3 regions of the Caulobacter sp. LjRoot300 genome follow, and region 1 is predicted to be linked to each of the others. Evidence: predicted binding sites of a transcription regulator. Region 1 holds the regulator's gene; each other region holds the start of a gene.
What was found. Region 1 encodes LexA, which represses DNA repair genes until DNA is damaged. Its sites were predicted from a motif close to ATGTTCNCNANNTGTTCT; they were not measured.
Positions count from the first base shown of each region.

Region 2: a site for LexA is predicted at 2,286-2,303, ahead of recA (recombinase RecA). Genes of this name have one in related genera too.
Region 3: a site for LexA is predicted at 3,471-3,488, ahead of ssb (single-stranded DNA-binding protein). Genes of this name have one in related genera too.

Region 1 is NZ_CAXUSA020000001.1:21,803-27,525, reverse strand. It holds gene ACSQ2G_RS00150 (ComEC/Rec2 family competence protein) at 1-1,279, shown strand, start outside; gene ACSQ2G_RS00145 (glutathione S-transferase family protein) at 1,282-1,929, shown strand; gene ACSQ2G_RS00140 (GFA family protein) at 1,968-2,387, shown strand; gene lexA (transcriptional repressor LexA) at 2,451-3,152, opposite strand; gene ACSQ2G_RS00130 (hypothetical protein) at 3,434-3,763, shown strand; gene trpC (indole-3-glycerol phosphate synthase TrpC) at 3,814-4,602, opposite strand; gene trpD (anthranilate phosphoribosyltransferase) at 4,599-5,624, opposite strand; gene ACSQ2G_RS00115 (aminodeoxychorismate/anthranilate synthase component II) at 5,628-5,723, opposite strand, start outside.
Region 2 is NZ_CAXUSA020000001.1:733,554-739,276, reverse strand. It holds gene ACSQ2G_RS03415 (DUF885 domain-containing protein) at 1-382, shown strand, start outside; gene ACSQ2G_RS03410 (EAL domain-containing protein) at 531-2,135, opposite strand; gene recA (recombinase RecA) at 2,409-3,479, shown strand; gene alaS (alanine--tRNA ligase) at 3,992-5,723, shown strand, end outside.
Region 3 is NZ_CAXUSA020000003.1:359,333-365,055, forward strand. It holds gene ACSQ2G_RS11830 (hypothetical protein) at 1-2,266, shown strand, start outside; gene ACSQ2G_RS11835 (hypothetical protein) at 2,355-3,026, shown strand; gene ACSQ2G_RS11840 (hypothetical protein) at 3,042-3,431, shown strand; gene ssb (single-stranded DNA-binding protein) at 3,574-4,083, shown strand; gene ACSQ2G_RS11850 (PAS domain-containing protein) at 4,450-5,723, shown strand, end outside.

The DNA.
Region 1 (5,723 bases):
CATCGTCGGCGGCTTCGCGTTCGGACTGGTGCGGCTGCTGATCGCCGCCTGGCCCTGGGCGGCGCTGCGGGTTCCAGGCAAGAAGGTCGCGGCCGTGGCGGGCCTGGCGGCGGTCGCGACCTATCTGGTCATTTCGGGCGCGCCGCCACCGGCCCTGCGCGCGGCGATCACAGCCACCGTGGCCTTCGCCGCCATCCTGTTCGACCGCCAGGCCATCACCCTGCACGGGCTGGCGGTGGCCGCCCTGATCATCCTGCTGGTCCAGCCGGAATCCGCCGGCGCGCCGGGCTTCCAGATGTCGTTCGCCGCCACCGCCGCCCTGGTGGCCTTGGCCGAGGCCTGGCCGCGTCCGGTGCGCGAGATTTCCGCCCCCTGGTGGATCCGGGCCATCCAGGGCGCGCTCGGCTGGCTGGCGGTCAGCGTCGGCGCCAGCTTCGTGGCCGGCATGGCGACCGGGCCGTTCGCCATGCAGCACTTCAACCGCGTCGCCGTCTGGGGCCTGCCGGCCAACCTCATGGTGGCGCCGCTGTCGTCGTTCGTGATCATGCCGTTCCTGGCCCTGGGCGCGGCGCTCGAGCCCTTGGGCCTGGGCCGGCCGTTCCTGGCGATCGCCGGCTGGGGCATCGCCGCGATGATGGCGATCGCCGACGGCTTCGCCAGCGCCGGCGGCGCCCAGCGGGTGGTCGCCAGCGGCCCGCCCTTCACCCTGGCCCTGGCCTTTGTCGGGCTGATGCTGCTGTGCCTGTGGCGGGGCCGCCTGCGCTGGCTGGGCGCGCCCCTGGCCCTGGCGGTGGCCCTGTGGCCGCGCGCGGCGCCGCCCGACGCCTGGATCGCGCCGGACGGGACCACGGCGGCCGTGCGCCAGGGTCGCGCGGCGGTGCTGCTGCGTCCCGACGCCCACCGCTTCGGGGCCGAGCTGTGGAGCCGCCGCCGTGGCCTGGCCCTGCCGGACAGCGTCGCGCCCAGCCCGCTCTACGCCTGCGACCGGCGATCCTGCGCCCCCGCCGTCGGCGCGCCCGTGGCCCTGGCCCTGTCGTGGAGCAAGGCCGCGCCGGACGCCGACGGCCTGGCGGCGATGTGCGCCGAGGCCGAGATCGTGGTGCTGCGGGGCGCCGCGCCGCCCATTCCGCCGGCCTGCCGCGACCGCATCGTGCTCGACGCCGACGACTTCGCCGCCAACGGGGCGGCCGAGCTCTATCGGCGTGGCGGCGAATGGTGGATCGTCTGGGCCCAGCCGCTGCGGGGCGTCCGGCCCTGGACCGGCGTTGCGGAACGGTAGGCATGTTGAGGGTGTGGGGCCGGCGCAGCTCGGTCAATGTCCAGAAGGTGTTGTGGCTGGTCGGCGAGCTGGGCCTGCCGCATGAGCACATTCCGGCCGGCGGCGACGTCGGCGGCCTGGACGATCCGGCGTTCCGGGCGATGAACCCGCACGGCAAGGTCCCGGTGATCGCGGACGGCGCGGCCGTCGTGTGGGAATCGCACGCCATCCTGCGCTACCTGGCGGCGACCCATGGCGCGGACCGCTTCTGGCGGGCCGACCCGGCGGCCCGGGCGACGGTCGATGGCTGGATGGACTGGGCGCAGACGGCGCTGCAGCCGGCCTTCCTGGGCGGGGTGTTCTGGGGCGGCTATCGCACGCCGAAGGCCCGGCGCGACGAGGGCGCCGTGGCGCGGGCCCTGGACCAGACCGTTCGCTATCTGACCTTGGTCGATGCGCGGCTGGTCGATCGTCCGTTCATCGTCGGCGAAGACCCGTCCCTGGCCGACATCGCCATCGGGGCGCATCTCTATCGTTATTTCGAGCTTGAGATCGATCGCCCGGCCTTGCCGCGTCTGGCGGTCTGGTACGACCGGTTGAGGGGCCGCCCGGCCTATAGCGAGCACGTCATGGTCCCGTTCGCCGAGCTGGAGGGGCGGCTGGCCTTTTGAGCCGAGCGGCGCGTCGGACGTTTAGGCCGGGACGAGCGATGGAGACGATCATGGAGCGGGAAGGCGGGTGCGCGTGCGGGGCGGTGCGCTATGTCGTGACGGGCGGGCCGCTGCGGGTGGGGCTGTGCCACTGCCTGACCTGCCGCAAGCGCCACGGCGCGCCGTTCAACGCCTTCGCGGCGTTTCGGAGCGACAAGGTGCGGATCGAGGGGCGGCCCGCGATCTGGACCGGCGCCGAGCACGGCCTGATCCACGGCTGCCCGACCTGCGGCTCGCCGTTGTTCTGGACGGCTGAAGGCGAGGGCGACGGCGAGATCGAGATCCACCTGGGCGGGCTGGACGCGGTGGGCCAGTTCACGCCGCAGTACGAGGTCTGGGTCAAGCGTCGCGAGCCCTGGCTGCCGCCGCTGAACGTGCCGCAGTATGTGGAGAACCGGCCGGCGGGGATGGCGAGTTAGGATATGAAAGGGGACAGGCACATGTGCCTGTCCCCAGCCGTGGCTTTGATATTCGCCGAAAACTTAGTGATACCGCCGGATCAGCCCCACCAGCTTGCCCTGCACCTCGACCTGGTCGGGACCGAAGATGCGGGTCTCGTACTTGGGGTTGGCGGCTTCCAGGGCGATCGAGCCGCCCTTCTTGCGCAGGCGCTTGAGGGTGGCTTCCTCGCCGACCAGGGCCACGACGATCTCGCCGCTGTTGGCCGTGTCGCCCTTGCGGATGATCACATAGTCGCCGTCCAGGATGCCGGCCTCGATCATCGAGTCGCCCTGGACCTCAAGCACATAGTGCTCGCCGGCCCCCAGCATGGTCTCGGGCACCGGCAGGCGCTCGCGTTCATGCTGGATGGCGTCGATCGGGGTGCCGGCGGCGATGCGGCCCAGGATCGGCAGCTCGCGGGTGTTGTCGGCGGCGATCGGCGCGGGGGCCGCCGAAGCCTGGCCGCCGCCTTCCAGCACCTGCGGCTTGAACGCGCCGCGTCCCTTGGGCGGGGCCGCCGCCGTGGCCTGCTGCGGCAGCTTGACCACCTCCAGCGCCCGGGCCCGGTGGGCCAGGCGGCGGATGAAGCCGCGCTCCTCCAGCGCCGTGATCAGCCGGTGGATGCCCGACTTGGACGCCAGGTCCAGCGCCTCCTTCATCTCGTCGAAGGAGGGGGAGACGCCGCTCTCCTTGATCCGCTCGTGGATGAACATCAGCAGCTCGTGCTGCTTGCGCGTGAGCATGTCCGGCCTCGCCAGTCGTCGCGGAACAAACCGCAAACCTCTGTGAATGTTCTCTAGGTGTTCTTTGTTGATGTCAAGTTAACGGTGTTCGCCGGCGGGCCGGGCGAATTTCCGAGGAAATACAAGTGTCGGAGCAGGGGCGCGTCGGCCGGTTTCCGCGACTTCCTCGAATCGGCGGCGGTCGCGGGCGGGCTCGAGCTGTCGAAGGGATTCGCGTCGGCGGGGGCGGACGGCGCCGGGATGGGGTGGCCTGGGCGCGCTGACCGGGCTAACACCCTGGCATGGCACGAACCAAGCAGAGCGCTGAACTAGAGATCGAAGTCGATGGAGAGCCCTATGTCTGGCGGCTTCATCGCCAGCCCGGGTGGTCCAGCGACGCGCCGGTGCGCCACGGCATGGCGATCGCCGTGCGCCACCAGGAGGGGCAGCGCGAGGCGGTGGTGGAGTTTCCGCCCGGGCCGCAACCCCGATACGGCGCTCCGCTGCTGAAGGCTTCGCAGATCGATCCGAAACTGGTGAAGAACGCCATCGCCTCCGCCATCGCGGCGGGATGGGATCCGCTGTCGCGCGGCAAGACGGTCGCCATCGTCGTGGACGCCACCGGCGCCTGACGCGCGGCGGCCCCGTGGCCGAGCGATGCCGGGCGCCGGTTTCGAAAGGGCTAGCCCAGCAGCGCTCGCGTCGCCGCCGCCACGTTCGCCTGCCGCATCAGGCTTTCGCCGACCAGCATGGCCTTGGCGCCCGCCGCCTCCATGCGCGCCACGTCGTCGGGGGTGAAGACGCCGCTTTCGGTGACCAGCAGGGCGTCCCGGGGCGCCTGGGCGGCCAGGCGCTCGGTGACGGCCAGGTCGACCACAAAGCTCTTCAGGTCGCGGTTGTTGATCCCCACCAGGGTCGAGCCCAGCTGGCCGGCCCGCTCCATCTCGGCCTCGTCATGCACCTCGACCAGGGCGTCCATGCCAAGGCGAGCGGCTTCGCTCATCAGGTCAGCGGCGACGGCGTCGTCGATCATCGCCAGGATCACCAGGATGGCGTCGGCGCCCAGGGCGCGGCTTTCGGCCACCTGCCAGGGATCGACGAGGAAGTCCTTGCGGATGCAGGGCAGGGCGACGGCGGCGCGGGCGTCGATCAGGTAGCCGTCGGCGCCCTGGAAGCTGGGGCCGTCGGTCAGCACGGAAAGACAGGACGCCCCGCCCTCGGCATAGGCGCGAGCCAGGGCCGGCGGGTCGAAGTCGGCGCGGATCAGACCCTTGGACGGCGAGGCCTTCTTGATTTCGGCGATCAGCGACAGCCGACCCGGCGCATGGCCGGCCTCCAGCGCGGCCTTGAAGCCGCGCGGGCTGTTGGCGGCCTTGGCGGCGGCGTCGAGCTGGGCGAACGAGCGCCGGCGCTTGCGATCGGCGACGTCCTCGCGCTTGTAGGCGGCGATCTTGGCGAGAATGTCGGTCATGCTGCGATTTCTGAATTGGTGGCCGCGACCAGGCCGGCCAGGGCCGCCTTGGCTCGGCCGTCGTCGAGCACCGCGCCGGCCAGTTCGACGCCCTCGCGCAGGGTCTCGACCTTGTCGGCCACCAGGAAGGCGGCGGCGGCGTTGAGCATGACGATGTCGCGATAGGCGCCCGGCTGGCCGTCCAGCAGGGCGGTCAGGGCGGCGGCGTTGAAGGCCGGGTCGCCGCCGGTGATGTCGGCCAGGGCGGCGCGCGGCAGGCCGACGGCCTCGGGCGTGATGGTGAACAGGCGCAGGGCCCCGTCGCGCCACTCGGCGACCTCGGTCTCGCCGGTGGTGGTCAGTTCGTCCATGCCGGCCCCGTGCACCGACCAGGCGCGCTCGGCCCCCAACGCGCCCAGGGCCTTGGCCACCGGCTCGACGAAGCGGTGGGCCGAGACGCCCACCACCTGGCGCTTGGCCCCCGCCGGATTGGTCAGCGGGCCCAGCAGGTTGAAGATGGTGCGGAAGCCCAGCTGCTGACGGATCGGCGAGACGTGCTTCATCGCCCCGTGGTGCGACTGGGCGAACAGGAAGCAGATGCCAGCGGTGTCCAGCGCCCGGCGCTGCTGGACGAGGGAAGCGTCGATATTGACCCCCAGGGCCGCCAGCACGTCGGCAGTGCCGGACTTGCTGGTGATCGCCCGGTTGCCGTGCTTGGCGACCTTCAGGCCACCACCCGCCGCCACGAAGCCCACCGCGGTCGAGATGTTCAGGGTATGCAGACCGTCGCCGCCGGTGCCGCAGACGTCGATCACCTCATAGGGATGGTCCAGGTGGATGGCGGCGCGGCGCATGGCGCGGGCGCATGCGGTGATCTCGCCCACCGTCTCGCCGCGCAGGCGCATGGCTGTGACCGCCGCGGCCACCTGAGCGGGCGTCGGCTCGCCGCGCAGGCAGGCGGCGAAGAAGGTCTCGGCGTCGTCCTCGTCCAGGGTCTGGCCGTCGGCCAGCTTGGCCAGCAGGGGCTTGAAGGCGTCCGACATCGCCTAGACCCAGATCGCCGCGTCGCGCTGGACCTTGGCCAGGTCCAGGAAGTTGGCCAGCAGCTGGTGGCCGCCCTCGGTGGCGATCGACTCGGGGTG
Region 2 (5,723 bases), 710 kb from region 1:
CAAGAGCGACCCGCGCGGCCACATCGGCATGTTGCACGACGCCCTGTTCCGCGCCGTCCGCCTCGTGGTCGACAGCGGCATGCACTACAAGAAGTGGACCCGCGAGCAGGCCGTCAAGTACATGGCCGAGACCATGGGCGATGAGGAGAGCGGCACGATCACCGAGATCGAACGCTACGTCGTCTGGCCGGGCCAGGCTTGCAGCTACATGATCGGCAAGATCACTTGGCTGCGGGCCCGCGAACGAGCCAGGAAGGCTCTGGGCAAGGCGTTCGACATCCGCCAGTTCCACGACGCCGGCCTGCTGGCGGGCATGACCCCGCTGACCGTGCTTGACCGCGTGATCGACGACTACATCGCCAAGACCAAGACGGCGAAGTAAGGCCCGAAAGCTTTTCCCTCCCCTTTATGGGGAGGGGGGACCAGCGAAGCTGGTGGGGGGGGGCGTGCTGAGTCAGCCAGGCTCTGCACCGAGCCCCACCCGACCCGCTACGCGGGCCACCCCATAAAGGGGAGGGAAGGGCGTTGGGTCACCCCCACCCCTCCGACACGCCCGCCCGGCGCGCCGCCGGGGTCACCGAACCGACCTTCAGCGCCGGCTGCGGCTGGTCGGCTGGCTTGCCGAACAACCAGCCCTGGGCGAAGTCGACGCCGGCCTTGCGGACCACGTCCTCGACCTCGGCGGTCTCGACCATCTCGGCGACGGTGCGGATGTCCAGATCGCGGCACAGCTCGACCAGCCGGCGCACCATCGCCCCGTCGCGGCCGCTGCCGGCCAGTTCGCGGACGTAGCGGCCGTCGATCTTGACGATGTCCAGGCTCAGTTCCTGCAGATAGGCGAACGATGAGGCCCCGGCCCCGAAGTCGTCCAGGCAGACCAGCGAGCCCAGGCCTCGCAGGGCCTGGATGTGCCGATTGGCGCGCGGCAGGTCGTCGATGGCGCTGGTCTCGGTGATCTCGAAGATCAGCCGGCCCTTGGCGACGTCGGCCTTGGTCAGCAGGCGGCCGATATGGTCGACGAAGCCTTCGTTGACGATGGTGCGGCCCGAAACGTTGATCGCCAGCTTGATCGCGCCCGAACGGTCGGCGGCCAGGCGCTTGACCGCCATCTCGGCGATGGCGTGGTCCAGTTCCTCGATCAGGTCGAACTCCTCGGCCATGCGGATCAGCTGGAAGGGGCTGCCGCCGTCCTCGAAGCGCACCAAGGCCTCGTGGTGATGGGCCGCGCCGGTCTTCAGGTCGACCACCGGCTGGTAGACCAGGCTGAAGCGGCGCTGGCTGACCGCCACGCCCAGGGCGCCGGCCCGCGACAGGGTGCGCTTGACCGAGCGGTTCATCGCCTCGGACAGGCTGAGCGGCGGGGTGTCCTTCAGGCCCTCGCGCAGGAAGTCGTCGAGGGCGTAGCGCAGGGCCTTGAGGCCGCGCGACGGGGCCACGCCGTCGTCGATCGACACGACCTGGGCGCTGGCCTGGACTGTGGTCGAGCGGGTCAGGCGCTGGGCCATGTCGTCGGCGTGGTCGGCCTTGGCGCGGACCAGGGCGAAGCGGTCGGGCGACAGGCGGGTGGCCATGCCGCCGGCATGCGACTCGGCCCGCACCGCGCCGGCCAGCTTCAGGTCCAGGGCTCGGGCCTCGGGCTGGGACAGCTGCTGGCGCAGGGCGTCCAGGTCGGAGAAGTCGACCATGGCCAGCTCCAGCTCCAGGCCGGTGACGCGGGCGGCCTCGAACAGGCCGCGGGCGATGTCCTCGAAGCTCTCGCGGCTGCGCAGGCCTTCGTCGTCCATCTGGCCCGAAGGGGCGTTGGCCGGGGTGACCGAGACCGAGATCCGGCCGCCGTTGTCGGGCAGGGCGCGCATGGTCAGGTTCACGTGGCGCGGCGGTTCGCCGGCCATGCGCACAGTGACCGGCCCGCGCCGCTGGCCGTCGTCCATCACCCGCGTCGCGGCGTCGATCAGCGGGCGGTCGGCGGCCGCGAACAGCTCGCTCCAGGCGCGGCCCGTCAGCGTCCGCTCGTCCTGGCCCATGATCCGCTGCGCCGCGCCGAGCGCCAGGATCACCCGGCCGTTCTCGACCTCCAGCAGAAGGTCGGCGCTGGCGAAGGCCAGGCCCAAGAGGCGGCGCGGATCGATCGACAAGGCAAAGGTCCCCCCGGAAGACCATCACCATCGCCGGCCGGCGTTAAGGACGGGTTTCGGTCGAGCTTGCGCCCCAGGGCCGAGACGCGGGGAATTGCCGCATGCGGCATGATCGAGCGACCGTTTCTGACGTACGCGGCTTCTACAGTAAGAACATGTTGCGAACATGGAACAAAACATGTACGCATTAATCATTCCACAGGCGGGTGGGTGCGGCGGTCGCGAACCTCCGATCCGGTTGTCGGAATCATGGAATAAGGGCGGATCACTCCAATGAGCAATCAGGCGGCTTTGAAACTCGTGGGCAAGGAAGACGGCGACAAGCAACGGGCTCTGGAAGCCGCGCTGGCCCAGATCGACCGGGCGTTCGGCAAGGGCTCGGTGATGAAGCTGGGCGAAAAGGGCAAGGTCGAGATCGAGTCGATCTCCACCGGCTCGCTCGGCCTGGACATCGCCCTGGGCATCGGCGGCCTGCCCAAGGGGCGGGTGATCGAGATCTACGGCCCGGAAAGCTCGGGCAAGACGACCCTGGCCCTGCACGTGGTGGCCGAATGCCAGAAGGCCGGCGGCACCGCCGCCTTCGTCGACGCCGAGCACGCCCTGGACCCGGGCTACGCCTTCAAGCTGGGCGTCAATCTCGACAACCTGCTGGTCTCGCAGCCCGACAACGGCGAGCAGGCCCTGGAGATCACCGACACCCTGGTGCGCTCGGGCGCCGTCGACATCGTGGTCATCGACTCGGTCGCGGCCCTGACTCCCAAGGCGGAAATCGAAGGCGAGATGGGCGACAGCCTGCCTGGCCTGCAGGCCCGCCTGATGAGCCAGGCGCTGCGCAAGCTGACCGCCTCGATCAACAAGGCCAACACCATCGTCATCTTCATCAACCAGATCCGTCACAAGATCGGGGTGATGTACGGCAGCCCGGAAACCACCACCGGCGGCAACGCCCTGAAGTTCTACGCCTCGGTCCGCCTGGATATCCGCCGCACCGGTTCGATCAAGAACCGCGACGAGATCGTCGGCAACAATGTCCGGGTCAAGGTGGTCAAGAACAAGGTGGCCCCGCCGTTCCGCGAGGTCGAGTTCGACATCATGTACGGCGAGGGCATCTCCAAGCTGGGCGAGATCATCGACCTGGGCGTCAAGGCCGGGATCATCGACAAGGCTGGCTCGTGGTTCTCGTACAATAGCCAGCGCATCGGCCAGGGCCGCGACAATGTCCGCGAGTTCCTCAAGGCCAACAAGGACCTGGCCGCCGAGATCGAGGCCGCGGTGCGCCAGTCTTCCCGCAAGATCGAGGAAGAGCTGCTGGTCGGCGGTCCCGACGACGACGGCGACGAATAGGACTTCCCTGGTCCGGGCCGCCCCAGGCAAACCCGGGAGCGACCTGGACCAGCCGAAGGTTTCGCGGCCGCCGCCCGCCGCGGGCGACCCCGCCTTATAGCCCGCCGCGCACACCGCCCGGCCGGCCGCGATCCCCGGACGCCTGGACCCCATGCCAGGCGTCCGATTTCGTTGATCCTCCCCTCCGGGGGAGGTGGCCCGAAGGGCCGGAGGAGGCCTGCCGAGTCGACCGCCTAGGATCCTCCCCCTCTGGGGGAGGTGTCGGCGCAGCCGACGGAGGGGGGAGTGATCAAGGGGCGGCCGCCCCCCCCCGGATCGACGATCCCGCAGCTCCCCCGCCCGTCGCATCGCGACCGCGTCCTCCACGGAGGCAGGCCCTGGCGCGCCTCCAACGCGCCTCCGCGCCCCGTGATCACCAAGGCGATTTCCACATCGCTTGAAACCGCGCTATGCAGCCCCGACCTCCGGTTCGACCGGACCCAGTACGAACACCCGAGACGCCGATGACCAGCCTGCCCAGCCTCAACGAGATCCGCGGCACCTTCCTGAACTATTTCGGCGCGGCCGATCACGCCATCGTCCCGTCCGCGCCGCTGGTGCCGCAGAACGATCCGACCCTGCTGTTCGTCAACGCCGGCATGGTGCCGTTCAAGAACGTGTTCACGGGCGCCGAGACCCCGCCGCATCCGCGCGCGACCTCGTCGCAGAAGTGCGTCCGGGCCGGCGGCAAGCACAACGACCTGGACAATGTCGGCTACACCGCCCGCCACCACACCTTCTTCGAGATGCTGGGCAACTTCTCGTTCGGCGACTACTTCAAGGAACAGGCGATCACCCACGCCTGGACCCTGCTGACCCGCGACTTCGCCCTGCCCAAGGACAAGCTGCTGGTCACCGTCTACCACACCGACGACGAGGCGGCCGATCTCTGGAAGAAGATCGCGGGCCTGGACGACGGCCGCATCATCCGCATCCCGACCAACGACAATTTCTGGTCGATGGGCGACACCGGCCCCTGCGGCCCGTGCTCGGAAATCTTCTTCGACCACGGCTCTCATATCGCCGGCGGCCCGCCCGGCAGCCCTGATGAAGACGGCGACCGGTTCATCGAGATCTGGAACCTGGTGTTCATGCAGTTCGAGCAGATGGCCGGCGGCGAGCGCGTCTCGCTGCCCAAGCCGTCGATCGACACCGGCATGGGCCTGGAGCGCGTCGCCGCCGTCCTGCAGGGCGTGCACGACAACTACGACATCGACCTGTTCAAGGCCCTGATCGCCGCCAGCGTCGAGCTGACCGGGGTGAAGGCCGAAGGCGACCAGGCCCCGTCGCACCGGGTGATCGCCGACCACCTGCGCTCGTCCTCGTTCCTGCTGGCCGACGGCGTCACCCCCTCGAATGAAGGCCGCGGCTACGTGCTGCGCCGGATCATGCGCCGGGCCATGCGCCACGCCTATCTGCTGGGCGCTCAAGAGCCGCTGATGCACCGCCTGGCCCCGACCCTGGTGGCCGAGATGGGCCAGGCCTATCCCGAGCTGCGCCGCGCCGAGGCCTCGATCGTCGAGACCCTGCGCCAGGAGGAGGAGCGCTTCCGCGTCACCCTGGGGCGCGGCATGGGACTTCTCGACGAAGCTACCGCCGGCCTGGAAAGCGGCGGCGTGCTGGACGGCGAGACCGCCTTCAAGCTCTACGACACCTACGGCTTCCCGCTGGACCTGACCCAGGACGCCGTGCGCGCCAAGGGCGTCACGGTCGACACCGACGGCTTCGACGTGGCCATGGACCGCCAGCGCACGATGGCCCGCGCCAACTGGGCCGGCTCCGGCCAGCAGGGCGCGGCCGCCGCCTGGTTCCCGATCCGCGAGGCCAATGGCCCGACCAGCTTCGTCGGCTATGGCGCCACCGAGACGACCGGAACCGTCAAGGCCATCGTGCTGGACGGCGCGCCCGTCGAAGCCGCGCCGGCCGGAGCCGTCGTCGATATCCTGCTGGACCGCACCAGCTTCTACGCCGAAAGCGGCGGCCAGGCCGGCGACACCGGCGTGATCGAGGCCGGCGGCGTCGAAAGCCGCGTGGTCGACACCCAGAAGCAGGCCGGCGACCTGCACGTCCACCGCGTCGAGCTGGCCGGCCCGCTGAAGGTCGGCGACCCGGTCGTGGCCTCGGTGGACGCGGCCAAGCGCACCACCACCCGCGCCAACCACTCGGCCGCTCACCTGGTGCACGCCGCCCTGCACCACGTGCTGG
Region 3 (5,723 bases), on a different contig from region 1:
GTTCGGCGTCGCCACCGACGTGACCATGGACCTGTCCGAAATGGGCGCGACGAAGCGGACGATGGCCAACGTCGTCAGTTTCTTCAACGACAAGTTGGCCGCCGCCGGTTTCGACACCCAGTTCGCGGTCTCGCGCACCGTGGGGGCCGAGCGCACCACCACAGTCAACGGCCAGACCGTCAAGTTGCCGGCCACGGGCGACGATTTCGCCTTGCAGGTGAAGGGCGACCTGACCGAGACCCTGACCTTCTCGGCCCCGGCCCCGAAGCCGGCGGTCTACATCACCACGGCGGCCGGCAATCCTGATCCGGACAAGAACACCTCCACCGACGACGCGGTGATCGAGAACACCCTGACCAAGTACGGGCCTGGCGCGGGCGTCACGCCGGGGACCAAGGTGTTCTCCGATACGCTGGAAGGCACGGTCAGCACCGTCCACAAGACCATGACCGGGCCCGACGGCTCGCTCTATGTGCTGGCCGACGTCGATGGCGCGACCAGCAGCCAGACCATCAAGGGCGACCAGGACGTCGCCCTGCTGAAATACGACTCGTCCGGCAAGCTGCTCTACGCCCGCACCCTGGGGGCTTCGAACACCGCCACCGGCTACAACATGGCCATTTCCGACGACGGCCAGGTGGCGATCGCCGGCTCGGTGGCCGGCGGGCTTTCCGGGGCCACGAACGGCCCGATCAATTCCGACCCGGCCGGCACGCTGACCGACAGCTTCGTCACGCTCTACGACGCCAAGGGTGACGAGACCTGGACGGTCCGCCGCGGCGGCATGCTTGAGGACGCGGCCACGGCCGTGGCCTTCGGCGACGACGGCGTGGTCTATGTGGGCGGCCGCGCCAAGTCCGACATCCCCGGCTCGGCCACCGGCGCCACGGCGGGAGGCTACGACAGCTACCTGACCGGTTTCGCCACCGACATCTCGGGCACGCCCAAGGCGTTGTTCACCACCCATTTCGGCAGCGAGAACGACGACACGGTCACCGGCATCGTCGTCGACGGCGGCAAGGTGGTGGTCGCCAGCAAGGAAGGCAGCGAGGCCATGCTTCGCAGCTTCGACGTCGCCACCAGCGTCGTGACCGAGAACCGCACCTATCTGAACGACAAGGAAGTCTGGGTCACCGCGCCGGTCACCTACACCAAGGCGGCGACGTTCACCGCGGGCGCGACCCGCGACCTGGGCACGCTGAAGGGCGGCAACATCGCCGGCCTGACGATCGACAACGGCCAGCTCTACATCGGCGGCTCGACCACGAATGGGGCGCTGGACGTCAACAACAAGACCAAGGCCGCGTCGGGTGGTTCCGACGGCTTCGTGGCGCGCCTGTCCCTGGACCTGACCGACAAGAGCCAGGACACCCTGGCCTATTACGGCGGGACGGGCGACGACACGGTCACCGGCATAGCCGTCTCCAACGGCCAGGCCTGGCTGGTGGGCTCGGCCGGCAAGAACCTGGCGGGCCTGCCGACCGTCGGCGACAAGGACGGCTATGTCGCCCAGATCGACGTCGCCACTGGCGCGGCGACCTGGGAGCAGCGGCTGACCGGCAAGGACGGCTACGCCACGGCGACCTCGATCGCGGTCGACGCCTCCGGCTCCAGCGCGCTGGACCTTTTCGGCATCCCGCGCGGCAAGATGGACTTCACCCAGACCGACAAGATCGTCTCGGCGACCTCGGCTCGGGCCGGCGACACCTTCCAGGTCCGCACGCGAGCGCGCGGAACCCTGACCACGATCAAGATCGCCGCCAACGACACGCTCGACACCCTGGCCGACAAGATCCGCAAGGCCACCGGCTATGCGGCCAAGGTCGAGTTCAGCAGCGTCGGCAACAATCGCACCCTGCGGATCAGCCCCTCCCAGACCACCTCGACCGTCGAGATCCTGCCCGGCAAGGGCGGCACCGACGTGCTGGAGTCGCTGGGGTTGAAGCCGGGCGTCGTGCGCAACACCAAGATCGACCACGGTCAGACCGTCTCGGCCGACGGCAAGGGCCCGATCTACGGCTTCTCGCTGGACACCGGCCTGGACCTCACCGACGACGTCAGCCGCAAGGCCGCCGTGGCCGCCATGACCAAGGCCCTGTCGGCGGTGCGCACCGCCTACCGCGAGATGGCCGACACCGCCAACGGCGTGAAGCGGGCCGACGCGACCGCCTCGTCCGGCCATGTCGACGGCCCGGTCCCGGCCTATCTGACCAACCAGATCGCCAACTACCAGGCCGCTCTGAACCGCCTGACCGGGGGCGGCTAGGGCGCGTCAACGCCATCCTTCGAAGGTCTCCCGAGCCTTCTGCGCGCCTGGACTTGAAAGCGTCATCGGCGCGTCGTAGCCAGGGATCATGGAACTTCTCAAAGATCGACGCGTGTTGCTGGCCGGCGGCGCCGCCCTGGCCCTGGTCGCGGGCCTCGGCATCGCCCTGGCCCTGATGCACGGCGCCAAGCCGCCGACCGAGGACCCGCCGGCCTCGCGCTCGGGCCTGATCGTCGAGACGGGAAGAGCCGACGACACCAAGCTTGACGCCAACCGTCCGCTGCGCTGCTTCGTCGGCGGCCAGTTCGTCGGCGAGACCACCCTGGCCGAGTGCGCCAAGAAGAACGGCGTGGCGACCGGCGCCCTGGACGTCGGCGTCGACGAGACCGGGGCCCTGGCCGCCGCCGACCAGGCTGGCCTGGTGCTGACGCCGCTGCCGCCGCCCGCCGAGGCGCCGACCGTGTCCGCTCCCGCCGCGCCCGCCGCCATCTCGCCCCCGGCCGTGTCCAGCACGCCGCTGGCCGTCTGCTGGCGCTACGCGGGCGGCGAGTGGCGCAAGCTGCCCGGCGAGATCACCGTCAACGCCTGCGCCCAGCAGATCTCCAGCGGCAAGTGCGAGAAGGCCGGCGGGGCCACCTACGGCCGCTGGGGCGACGAGACCATCCGCCTGGTGCCGGGCAAGGTCGAATCCTCGTCCGACAACCGCACCTTCCATCCGATCATCGACCTGGGGCCCAACTGTTCGGTCCCGTCGGCCTAGAGAGAGCTCAAGACCATGCGCCTTCCCGTCGTCGCCCTCTCGCTCGTCGCCGCGACCGCCGCCCTCGGCCTGACCGGTTGCGAGAAACAGACCAAGGCTCCGTTCCAGGCCGGCGTCTGCCTGCATGTGATCGAGCAGAAGGACGGCACGCTGAAGTTCAACCCGGTGGCCCAGAACGTGCCCAGCCTGGAACTCTGCGCGGCCGAACTGGAGGGCATGCGCCTGCGCTTCGCGCGCCTGGGCAGTCCCAGCCGCGAAATGACCGGCGCCTACCAGGGCAAGTTCATCTTCCTGCAGAAGGAAGGCATCTATCTGGGCGACACCTACGAGGGGGCCCGCTTCATGTCGCTGGTGCGCACCGGCGACGGCCGCCTGGCGGTGCCGGGGGCGATGCCGGCCCAGTAGGGCCGCCTTCAAACCCGGGGATAACCGCCTCGGTCCACAGGAACGTTACGAGAACAAAGCTTGCGTTCTGACTTAAGAACCCGTTAACGTCCGCCCCAGATGCCGGCGCGTTGGTCGCCGGGCGTGAAAAGGAATCTTCCCCATGGCGGGCAGCGTCAACAAGGTCATTCTGGTCGGCAACCTGGGGGCCGATCCCGAGATCCGCACCCTCAGCTCGGGCGACCGCGTCGCCAACCTGCGCCTGGCCACCTCGGAAAGCTGGCGCGACCGCACCTCGGGCGAGCGCAAGGAAAAGACCGAATGGCACCGGGTGGTGATCTTCAACGACAACCTGGTGAAGGTGGCCGAAAGCTATCTGCGCAAGGGCTCGACGGTCTATATCGAGGGCGCGATCCAGACCCGCAAATGGGCCGACGCCTCGGGCGTCGAGAAGTATTCGACCGAGATCGTGCTGCAGAAGTTCCGCGGTGAACTGACCATGTTGGGCGGCCGCGGCGACAACGCCGGCGCCTCGTCGGGCGGCGGCTATGACGAAGGCTACGCCGGCGGCGGCGGTGGCGGCGGCAACTTCGGCGGCGGCGCCCCGCGCAGCCAGCCCAGCGGCCCGCGCGAGAGCTTCTCGGCCGACCTGGACGACGAAATTCCGTTCTGACCAGGACCTGGGACAAAAATGTAAATAAGCGGCCATTCCTCCCGGAATTGGCCGCTTTTTATTGCATCTGCCCAATTCCAATCCGTCGAACTAGCGTGGGTAAGACCCAGCGACATAGATCGTCGCGCTTGACCCATCTGGCTGCCTGGTCGCTGGATTGCGCAAGGACAACCGGCCTCTTGACCTCCACCAGGAGGGCTTTCCGAGGCTTGGCGGTTGGCGTGCAAGCCTCGACCCATGTCGGCCATTTGAGGACGGGACCGACTCCATCAATATCTGGAGCTGTAATATCCCTCCCAATCACCACCAATGCGCGTAAGCTTGGTCGTGGCGCGCCGATGATCGAAACGGCGGAGAGCGGGGAGCATGAGCCAGACCCATACCGAACTGCCCTTGCCTCGGGCCGCGGCGATCGCCCTGGCCGCCGTCGCGCTCACGGGCGGCGCCCTGCTGGCGATCGGCCCTGGCGACTATCCGGACCTGCACACCATTCTGGACACCAGCCTGGCCCTGCTGCTGGGCGTGGTGGCGCTGCTGCTCTGGGACATGGGGCAGCACGCGGGGACGTCGTTTCCGAAATGGCTCGCCATCACCTTCGCCGCCACCTTCGTGCTGGCGGTCATTCACGTGCTGGTGACGGTCGAGTGGTCGGGTTCGCTGGCGGTGATCGCGCGGTCGAAGGCCGTCCTGCGTCCCGCCACCTGGCCGCCGGCCACCCACCTGTTGCCGATCGGCGTCGGCTGGGCGCTGTGGCGCCTGCGGCGCGGCGTCACCGGCCGGTTGGCCCGATACGCCCTGGTCATCACAGCCCTGGGCGCGGGGCTGTTCGTCGCCTTTCAGCACCTGCCGACCTATCTGCCGCCCGGCCTGCTGGGCGTCACCCGCCCGGCCCTCGTCCTGGCGCCGTTGCTGTGGGCGGGCGTCGGCGTGGCGGCCTGGCGGCTGCGGGCCCTCGACCGCCTGGCCGGGTCGCTCGCCTGGATGGCCGGGACGCTGGTCGCCGCCAATGTCGTGATGCTCTATTCGCGCGCGCCGGCCGACGGACCGGCGATGGTCGCCCACCTGGCCCGGGCTGGCGGTTTACTGGTCCTGCTGCTCTCGGCCATACAGGTGGCCTCGCGCGACATATTGGAGCGCATCGGCGCCGAGACGGCGTTGTCGCGGCTCAACGCCGAACTGGACCAGCGCGTGGTCGAGCGAACGGCGCAGCTCGAAGCGGCGAACGCCACCCTGGAAGAGGAGATGCGGGCGCGCCGGCAGAGCCAGCGGTTGCTCGACGCCATCATCGAGAGCTCGCCGGCCGTCATCTACGTCAAGGACCTCGAGGGCCGCTACCTGATGGTCAACCGCCGCTATGCCGACATCTTCCATATCGACCGCGATGCGATGATCGGCAGCACGGACCATGACATCTTCTCCAAGGACGTCGCCGACGCCTTCCGGGCCATGGACGTACGCGTCGCCGCCGCCGACCTGCCGCTCACCGAGGAGGAGGAGGCCCCGCACGACGACGGCCCGCACGCCTATATTTCGGTGAAGTCTCCGCTGCGGGATGAGGCGGGCCAGGCCTATGCGGTGTTCGGCATCTCGACCGACATCACCGAGCGCAAGCGGGCGGAAACCCGGCTCCGCACGCAATT